DNA from 2 places in the Sphingomonas donggukensis genome. Region 2 is predicted to be linked to the other one. Evidence: predicted binding sites of a transcription regulator. Region 2 holds the regulator's gene; the other holds the start of a gene.
The links. Region 2 encodes LexA, which represses DNA repair genes until DNA is damaged. Its sites were predicted from a motif close to GTTCCNCNCTTGTTCT; they were not measured.

Region 1 (5,043 bases), 1.1 Mb from region 2:
CGTCCTTTGCCATCTCGCTCACCTCAACGTGTATCACGAAGATAATACACGGATCGCGCTTGCCAAGAGGCTAACGTCGTCAGAGCAGCCGGCCCTGGCTCGCCAGCGCCTCGCGCGAGGTTCGGCGGAACGCCGCGCCGGGATCGACGAAGGGCAGGTCGGGCCGCCTGCCGCCGAACAGATCCTCCAGTGTCAGTATCTGCAGTCGCTGATACGACCGCCCCGCCGCCTCCGAATGGAAGCGCCCAACCGCCGCCGCTTCGCGCGTCATCGGCGTCGTCGGATTACGCTTCGTGATGAAAACGCCTATCGGCGCGCGGTCGCGCTCCATCGCGGAATGCAGGTCGCGGATCATCGGCACGCCGACATGGTCGCCGCCCTTCACCGACACCAGCGCCTTGGCGGTCTGACGCCCCTCGGGCTTGAAATAGATGATGCCGTCGACCCCGCCGTCGGCGCCCTTCTTCCTGCCGCCGAACGGCATCGCATCGACCATCGACACGGCCCACCACTGGAACTGATATTTGTCGCGGCGCGCCAGGTCCTCGGCGGCGGCGATATCCTTCGGCGTCCCCTCGACGGTCAGCGCGATCCCCGGAAACGCATCGCGCATCCGCTTCTCGATCAGCGAGATGGCAAGGTGGGTGACGTCGATCCCCACCCATCGTCGTCCCAGCCTCTGCGCGGCATGCACCGCCGTACCGCAGCCGCAGAACGGGTCGAGCACGACGTCGCCCGGATTGGACGACGCCGCGATGATGCGTTCGAGCAGGGTGAGCGGCTTTTGCGTGGGATAGCCGAGGCGTTCGGCGGCGTTGGGATTCAGGATGGATATCTCCCACCAATCCGGCATCGGGCTGCCCGGTGTCGCCTCGGCCATGCTGCTGGCCTTGCGCACGCCATCCTCGAACACGGCCTGCTGCCGGTGTCCCTTCCAACGCTTCATGGTCCCGTCGGATGGCGGGACGTAGAGCGTGTTGAACACCTGTCGCCCGTCGCTCCGGCCATAGAACAGCAGGACATCGTGGTTGCGGACGAACTGGCCCTGCGCCACGCTCCATTTGCGATAGCACCAGACGACTTCGTTGCGGAAGTTGCGCTTGCCGAACACCCCGTCCAGCAACAGCTTCAGATAGTGGCTCGCGGTAGGGTCGCAGTGGAGGTACAGGCTCCCGGTCGGCTTCAGCACGCGGTGCAGTTCGATCAGGCGGATCGCCATCATCGACAGATACGCCATCATGTCGTTCTCGCCCAGGAAGCTGCGCATCGCCGCCAGCAGGTCGAACGCCTTGGTATGGCCGCTGCGCGCGACCTGGTCGAAGGCGTGGGCCGCCGCCTCGTTCCAGTGCCACGTGTCCTCGAACGCCTCGATCTGCGCCTCGCTCGACAGGCCCGCCGGCGACTTGAACAGGATGTTGTAGTTGGCGTTCGAATTGAACGGCGGGTCGAGGTAGATCAGGTCGACGCTATCGTCGGGCACATGCGCGCGCAGCACGTCCAGATTGTCGCCGTAGAACAGGTGGTTGGCGATGTGCACAGGCTCGCTCCGCCGCGGTCGGGTGGCGGCGACCATCGTGCGGTCCAGACAGGAACGGAACGCCGGGTGCGTCCGGTTCGGTTCCTTTCGCTGCTCCCATGAGCCAGCCGGCGCGACCGACCGCCGAAGGGGCGGCATCGATCCCCCGCCGCGACCGCTCGGCGCAAGCCACCGGAACGGATGCTGTTGGCATCGCTGGAAAGCGTCGTGCCCCGACCCTATCTCTGCTCTGGCCTCCCGTTCAGAACAGAAGTAGAACTCCCGACATGTCCCTCACCCACATTTCCGTGCGCGGCGCGCGCGAGCATAACCTCAAGGGCGTGTCGGTCGACATCCCGCGCGATACGCTGACGGTCATCACCGGGCTGTCGGGGTCGGGCAAGTCCAGCCTCGCGTTCGACACCATCTATGCCGAGGGCCAGCGCCGCTACGTCGAGTCGCTTTCTGCCTACGCGCGCCAGTTCCTCGAGCTGATGCAGAAGCCCGACGTCGACCATATCGAGGGGCTGTCGCCCGCCATCTCGATCGAGCAGAAGACGACCAGCCGCAACCCGCGCTCGACCGTCGCGACCGTTACCGAGATCTACGACTACATGCGGCTCCTCTGGGCGCGGGTCGGCGTGCCCTATTCGCCCGCTACGGGCCTGCCGATCAGCGCGCAGACCGTCAGCCAGATGGTCGACCGCGTGATGGCCCTGCCAGAAGGCACGCGCCTGTACCTGCTCGCCCCGGTCGTCCGCGGGCGCAAGGGCGAGTACCGCAAGGAACTCGCCGAGTGGCAGAAGGCAGGCTTCAGCCGCGTGCGCATCGACGGCGAACTCCACGACATCGACGCCGCGCCTGCGCTCGACAAGAAGTACAAGCACGACATCGAGGTCGTCGTCGACCGCATCGTCGTCAACGCCGAACAGGCCACCCGCCTGGCCGAAAGCTTCGAAACCGCGTTGAAACTCGCCGAGGGGCTGGCCTATGTCGACCTGGTCGACACGACAGTGGCCGAGGCGCTGGCGGCTGCAAAAACCCCGTTCGTTTCGAGCGAAGTCGAGAAACAGGCCGCGGAAACCGGCTTCTCGACTGCGCTCGAAGCGAACGGAGGACTGGTTGCGCAAACCGATGGCGGCGCCATGAAGGGCGCGGGCGTGCCCGCCAACCGCATCGTCTTCTCCGAGAAATTCGCCTGCCCCGTCTCGGGCTTCACCATCCCAGAGATCGAGCCCCGCCTGTTCAGCTTCAACGCCCCCCAGGGCGCGTGCCCGGCGTGCGACGGCCTCGGCGAAAAGCTCGTGTTCGACGAGGATCTCGTCGTCCCCAACCACGCGCTCTCGATCAAGAAGGGCGCGGTGGTGCCGTGGGCGAAGTCCAACCCGCCCAGCCCTTATTATATGCAGGTATTGGGCTCCCTCGCGAAGGCCTACAGCTTCGACCTCGAAACCGCGTGGAGCGACCTGCCCGCAGAGGCGCAATCCGTCATCCTCCACGGCACCCGCGGCAAGCCCGTCACCCTCACCTTCATCGACGGGCGCAAGAGCTACGACGTGAAGAAGCCGTTTGAGGGCGTCATCGGCAATCTCACCCGCCGCATGCTCTCGACCGAGAGCGCGTGGATGCGCGAGGAGCTTTCCAAATACCAGTCGAGCCAGCCGTGCGAGACCTGCCACGGCGCCCGCCTGAAGCCCGAGGCGCTGGCGGTAAAGCTGGGTGGCGAGAACATCAGCCACGCCACCCACCTCTCGGTCGTCGATGCGCTCGCCTGGTTCACCGCGCTCCCCGACACCCTCAACGGCCAGCAGAAGGAAATCGCCGAACGCATCCTGAAGGAAATCCTCGAACGCCTGGGCTTCCTCAACAACGTCGGCCTCGACTACCTCAACCTCGACCGCACGTCCGGCACGCTCTCGGGCGGCGAGTCTCAGCGCATCCGCCTCGCCAGCCAGATCGGCTCGGGCCTTTCGGGGGTGCTCTACGTCCTTGATGAGCCCAGCATCGGCCTCCACCAGCGCGACAACGACATGCTGCTGAAGACGCTCCGTCGTCTAAGAGACCTCGGCAACACCGTGCTGGTCGTCGAACATGACGAGGACGCGATCCGCACCGCCGACTATGTCATCGACATGGGCCCCGGCGCCGGCGTCCACGGCGGGGAAATCGTCGCGCAAGGGACCTTCGAGCAAGTGCTCGCCAACCAGGACAGCATCACCGCCGACTATCTCGCCGGCCGCCGCGAAGTCCCGCTTCCGGCCAAGCGCCGCAAGGGCAATGGCAAGAAGCTGACCGTCCACAACGCCACCGCCAACAACCTGACCGGCGTCACCGCGTCGCTCCCGCTTGGCACCTTCACCTGCATCACCGGCGTCTCGGGGTCGGGCAAGTCGAGCTTCACCATCGACACGCTCTACGCCGCCGCCGCGCGGGAGCTGAACGGCGCGCGCATGCTCGCCGGCAAGCACGACAGGATCACCGGCCTCCAGTACCTCGACAAGGTCATCGACATCGACCAGTCGCCGATCGGCCGCACCCCGCGGTCGAACCCGGCGACCTACACCGGCGCCTTCACCCAGATCCGCGACTGGTTCGCGGGGCTGCCGGAGGCGCAGGCCAGAGGCTACAAGCCCGGCCGCTTCAGCTTCAACGTGAAGGGCGGCCGGTGCGAGGCGTGCCAGGGCGACGGCGTGCTCAAGATCGAGATGCACTTCCTCCCCGACGTCTATGTCCAGTGCGACGTCTGCCACGGCGCCCGCTACAACCGCGAGACGCTGGAGGTGAAGTTCAAGGGGAAGAGCATCGCCGACGTGCTCGACATGACCGTCGAGGACGCGGTCGAGTTCTTCAAGGCCGTGCCCCCGATCCGCGACAAGATGGCGATGCTGGCCGAAGTGGGCCTCGGCTACGTGAAGGTCGGCCAGCAGGCGACGACCCTCTCGGGCGGCGAGGCGCAGCGCGTGAAGCTCGCCAAGGAACTCTCCCGCCGCGCCACCGGCAACACGCTCTACATTCTGGACGAGCCGACGACGGGCTTGCATTTCGAGGACGTCCGCAAGCTCCTCGAAGTCCTCCACCAGCTCGTCGAGCAGGGCAACACGGTGGTCGTGATCGAACACAACCTCGACGTCATCAAGACCGCCGACTGGGTGCTCGACCTGGGACCGGAAGGCGGCGTGAAGGGCGGGGAGATCGTGGCGGAGGGCGTCCCCGAAACTGTCGCGAAAGAACCGAAGAGCTTCACTGGCCGCTATCTCGCACCGCTGTTGCGAAAGGGCGGCGGGGACGAGCCTGTCCTGAGCGAAGCCGGCGCGGAAGCGGCGGCGTAGTCGAAGGGCCGGAGACGGTGGCGAAGGAGGCGCGGAGCTTTACGGGGCGGTATCTGGCGCCGTTGTTGAAGGGTGGCGTGAGCGGTGTGCGGGAGGTTGAGGCGGCGGAGTGAGCACCATACGCCTTAGTGACGCCTTAATGAGCTATCTAACGCCACAAAAATTGCCACAGAAGTCTAACGTGACTTGCACGTCCCG
Region 2 (5,043 bases):
CCCGCAAGCCCCACTCCAGCGTGTCAGCGCTAGACGCCCGCGCGCGCGACGTCTCCGCCCCGCGCGGTTTTCGCGCCGCGCTCGATGGCAGGCCAGGCCACGCCCTGATCGCAGAGATCAAGAAAGCATCACCGTCCAAGGGATTGATTCGCGAGGATTTCGACCCGCCCGCCCACGCCCGCGCCTATGCCGCCGGCGGTGCCGCATGCCTGTCGGTGCTGACCGACGAACGCTTCTTCCAGGGCGCCGATGGCTACCTGATCGCCGCCCGCGCCGCCTGCGACCTGCCGGTGATCCGCAAGGACTTCATGGTCGATCCGTGGCAGGTCGCCGAAGCCCGTGCGCTGGGTGCCGACGCCATCCTCATCATCGTCGCCGCGCTGGACGATGGCGCGATGGCGGAGATCGAGGTCGCGGCGATCGAGCGCGGCATGGACGTGTTGGTCGAAGTCCACGACGCCGACGAGCTCGACCGCGCGCTACGCCTTCGGTCACGGCTGATCGGGGTCAACAACCGTAACCTCAAGGACTTCACGGTCGATTTTGCGCGTACGTATGAACTCGTAGCGTCAGCCCCCGCCGATTGCACCTTCGTCGCCGAGAGCGGCCTACAGACCCGCGCCGATCTCGACGCGATGGCGGAACACGGGATCCGCTGTTTCCTGGTCGGCGAGTCGCTGATGCGACAGCCCGATCTCAAGGCGGCGACGCGGGCGCTGGTGGCATGAGCGACCTCACCCACCTCGACGCCGCCGGGGCCGCGCGCATGGTCGACGTCGGCGACAAGGCCGTGACAAAGCGCCACGCGGTCGCCTCCGGTCGCATCGCCATGTCCGCGGAGGCGGCGAGTGCGATTCGTACCGGCGCGGTGAAGAAAGGCGACGTCCTCGCCGTCGCACGCATCGCCGGGATCATGGCCGCCAAGCGCACCAGCGACCTGATCCCGCTCTGCCATCCGTTGCCGCTCACCAGCGTCACGCTCGACCTCGCGCTCGACGACGTCGGCGTCACCGTGACGGCGACCGCCGCGACGGACGGCAAGACCGGCGTGGAGATGGAGGCGCTGACCGCCGCCACCGTCGCGCTGCTGACGGTGTACGACATGGCCAAGGCCATCGACCGCGGCATGACGATCGAACACGTTCGCCTGATCGAGAAATCCGGCGGCAAATCAGGCGACTGGCGCGCCTGACCGCGGCGGAGTAGCGGGGCGCATGTCCCTGCTCCCCGTTACCGAAGCCCAATCCCGCCTGCTGGCACTCGCCCCGCCGATCGCCGGGGAAAGCGTGCCGCTAGCCGACGCCGCCGGACGCTGGGCCGCCTCCGACCTCGTTGCGCTCCGCACCCAGCCCGCTGCCGACCTGTCGGCGATGGACGGCTATGCTATTCGCTTCGCCGACCGCACCGCACCGATGCGCGTAATCGGCGAAAGCGCGGCGGGGCTGCCGTTCGCCAGCCCGGTCGCGCCTGGCGAGGCAGTGCGCATCTTCACCGGGGCACAGATGCCCGCGGGCGCCGACTGCGTTCTGGTGCAGGAGGAAGTCGCGCGCGACGGCGACACGCTCACGCTCGCCGGCGAAGGCCCGCGCGGGCCCGGCGGCAACGTCCGCCGCCGCGGGCTCGACTTCGCGCAGGGCGACGTTCTGGTCGCCGCGGGCGAGCGGCTGACCCCCGCCCGGCTGGCGCTGGCCGGGGTCGCGGGCCACGCCGCGCTCCCGGTTCGCCGGCCGATCCGCGTCGCCATCGCCGCCACCGGCGACGAACTCGTGCCGCCCGGCACGCCGCTCGCCGCGGGCCAGTTGCCCGAAAGCAATTCGCTGATGATCGCGGCCCTGATCGCCGACCAACCGGTCGAAATCGTGCCGCTCGGCATCCTCCCCGATCGGCTGGACGTGCTGACCGACGCCTTCGCCGCCGTCGATGCCGACATTCTCGTCACCACCGGCGGCGCCTCGGTCGGCGACCACGACCTCGTCCGGCCCGCCCTCGAATCAGCGGGAGCGGCGCTCGATTTCTGGCGGATCGCGCTGCGCCCGGGGAAGCCGATGATGGCCGGGCGGATGCGCGACACGGTGGTCCTCGGGTTGCCCGGCAATCCGGTGTCGGCGTTCGTTACATCGACGCTGTTCCTGCGCCCCCTTATTGCGGCGATGGCAGGCGCGACGCTCCCCTTCCCCGCCAAGCTTCAGGCGCGGCTGGGCGAGCGCCTGCCCGCCAATGGAGAGCGCACCGATTATCTCCGCGCCGTGCTGGTCGAAGGGCGCGTCCATGTTGCGGCAATCCAGGACAGCTCGATGCTGCGGACCCTCGCCCGGTCCACCTGCCTCGTCGTGCGCGCGCCACATGCCCCAAAGGCGGACAGCGGCGACGTCGTGGACATCCTCATGCTCGCTTGACAGGGCGTGGAACAATACATAAACGTTCGTCGTCTGTTCCCGGCGGAGGCCATCCCATGCTCACCAAGAAGCAGCACGAACTTATCTGCTTCATCGCCGATCGCCTGAACGAAACCGGGATTTCTCCGTCGTTCGAGGAGATGAAGGACGCGCTGGAGCTGAAGTCGAAGTCGGGCGTGCATCGGCTGATTTCCGCGCTGGTGGAGCGGGGCTTCCTGCGCCGCCTCGCGAACCGCGCCCGCGCGCTAGAAGTCATCAAGATGCCCGAGCGTGCCGAGCCGAAGAAGAAGGCCGAGGCGAGGCCCGCACAACCGTCAACTTTGTCAATATTCGCGGGCAAGGCGCCGCCGGCACCGGCCAACGATGTCATCGAAATCCCGCTTCACGGTCGCATCGCCGCGGGTATGCCGATCGAGGCGATGGAGGGCGCAACGATGCTTCCCGTCCCCGCGGCTTTGCTCGGATCGGGGGAACATTACGCGCTGGAGGTGTCGGGCGATTCGATGGTTGAGAAGGGTATCCTCGACGGCGACTATGCGCTCATCAAGCGGACCGAGACGGCACGCGACGGCGATATCGTCGTGGCGCTGATCGACGAGCATGAGGCGACGCTGAAGACCTTCCACCGCGAGGGCACGATGGTCCGCCTCGACCCCGCCAACCGCAACTATGACGCCCAGCGGTACGATTCGCGCAAGGTGCGGGTGCAGGGCAAACTCGCCGGGCTGCTGCGGCGCTATTGAGGGTCTGCGGCTGCGGACTGCCCGTCGCGTCTGTGCGCCATCTGCGTTCGTGAAGCGCGGACGTCCGGAGCGACCGCTGCGGGGTGCCCGTCGCGTGAGCGACTTTTGCGCGGGGGCCGGGGCGGCAGTGGCGGCATGATGGTCGCAGGGCGCACCCAAGGGTGGTCGCCGGCCTGACCCGCGACACTGACGATCCGGGGCGGGTCGAAACTTACGGTCACGCCGCCCGATGCCTTCAGATACCCGCGGTCGAGCTTCAGCCACGCCGGCTTGCAACCCCTTGGCAAGGTCCGATCGCTGACGACGATATCGACCTTGCGGCAGAGGCGGATAAGCGGCAGCGGCTCGACGAAATATCCGCTGCGAGTCGCGAGCACCGACGCCCGCCCGGCGAAGCGCATCAGGCACAGGTCGCTGTTGCAGCGCGCGCCGGCAATGTCGTCGATCGCCGGCAACTCTCCGTCCACCCCGCCGCCCTCCGCAAGCAGGTCGCGGACATAGTCGCCCGCCCGCTCCCGCAGCAGCGCCATGCCTCCATCGCGCGTGCGGATCGCCAGATGTCGCCCGTCTCCGGTCACGATCAGGTCGGGCGGCGGGGTGGCAAAGGCCCACACCGCCCCCACGACCAGCGGCAGGACGCCGGCGAACCGCACCCGCGTCCGCCACAGGGCGATCCAAAGCCCGCCGACCGCCATCAGCCCGAACGCCCCCCGCGGCATCGCCGGCAACGCCGCGACCGCACCGGGGGCATTGGCGGTGGTGTGGGCGATCCACAGCAGCAGCGCGAGCGTCCTGCCCGCCAGCCACCAGACCGGCGCGCCCAGCCCGACCGTGTCGAGCAACAGCGCCACCACCTCCAGCGGCATCACCACGAACGTCGTCAGCGGAATCGCGACGATGTTGGCCAGCGCGCCGTACGCGCCGGCCTTGTGGAAATGGAACAGCCCGATCGGCATCAGCGCCAGCTCGACGATCAGGCCCGTCGCCAGCAACGACGCGAGGCTGCGCAGCAGGCGTCGCCCCCCGCCCTCTTCGCGTGGGGCAAACCATCCGCGCACGACCACGCTTTCATGCAGCGCCACGATGGCGGTGACCGCGGCGAACGACAGCTGGAAGCTCGCGCCCACCACCGCCTGCGGCCAGATCAGCAGCACGACGAGCGCCCCCGCCGCCACCAGCCGCAACGTCACTGCCTCCCGCCCCAGCGCCAGTGCCGCCAGCACCAGCAGTGCGGCGATGCAGCTACGCACCGTCGGCACCTCGCTCCCGGTCAGCAGCGTGTAGCCGATCGCCGCCAGCGCCCCCGCCCCCGCCGCGACCAGTGGCAATCGCCAGTGCAGCGCCGCCCACGGACTAAGCGCCAGCAACCGCAGCACGATCAGCATCGTCGCGCCGACGACCGCGGTGATGTGCAGCCCGCTCACCGACAAAAGGTGAGCCAGCCCCGAGCGCCGCATCGCCTCCGCGTCGTCGTCGGGGATGCCACCCTGATCGCCGGTGGCGAGGCTCGCGGCGATCGCACCGCCGCCGCCCGGCACCCGCGACTGAATATGCGCCGACAACCGCGCGCGCAGGTCGCCGCCCGGCGCTTCCCCTGCGCGGACGATCGTGACCGGCGCGACGCCGCGCCCGGTCGCCCCCAATCCATCGAACCATGCGACGCGCGCGAAATCATAGGCTCCCGGCACCGCGGCGCCCGGTGGCGGCATCAGCCGCGCGCGCAGGCGGACCACCGCACCGCGTGTCAGCCCCGCGGGCACGTCCTTCGTCGCCAGATTGACCCGCACCCGCCCGGGCAGTCCGACCGCCCCGACCGGCGCCAGTCTCAGCCGCACCAGATCGCGCGCCGCCAGCGCGTCGATCCGCTCGACCCTTGCAGTGAATTCCGCGATTGCCGCGCGCGC

Region 1: the regulator LexA is predicted to act here: its motif matches at 1,781-1,796, upstream of uvrA (excinuclease ABC subunit UvrA).

What each region holds. Positions count from the first base shown of each region.
Region 1 is NZ_CP098401.1:1,869,984-1,875,026, forward strand. It holds gene M9980_RS09185 (hypothetical protein) at 1-13, opposite strand, end outside; gene M9980_RS09190 (DNA methyltransferase) at 80-1,537, opposite strand; gene uvrA (excinuclease ABC subunit UvrA) at 1,804-4,845, shown strand.
Region 2 is NZ_CP098401.1:782,887-787,929, reverse strand. It holds gene trpC (indole-3-glycerol phosphate synthase TrpC) at 1-728, shown strand, start outside; gene moaC (cyclic pyranopterin monophosphate synthase MoaC) at 725-1,192, shown strand; gene M9980_RS03850 (molybdopterin molybdotransferase MoeA) at 1,215-2,396, shown strand; gene lexA (transcriptional repressor LexA) at 2,453-3,139, shown strand; gene M9980_RS03840 (ComEC/Rec2 family competence protein) at 3,133-5,043, opposite strand, start outside.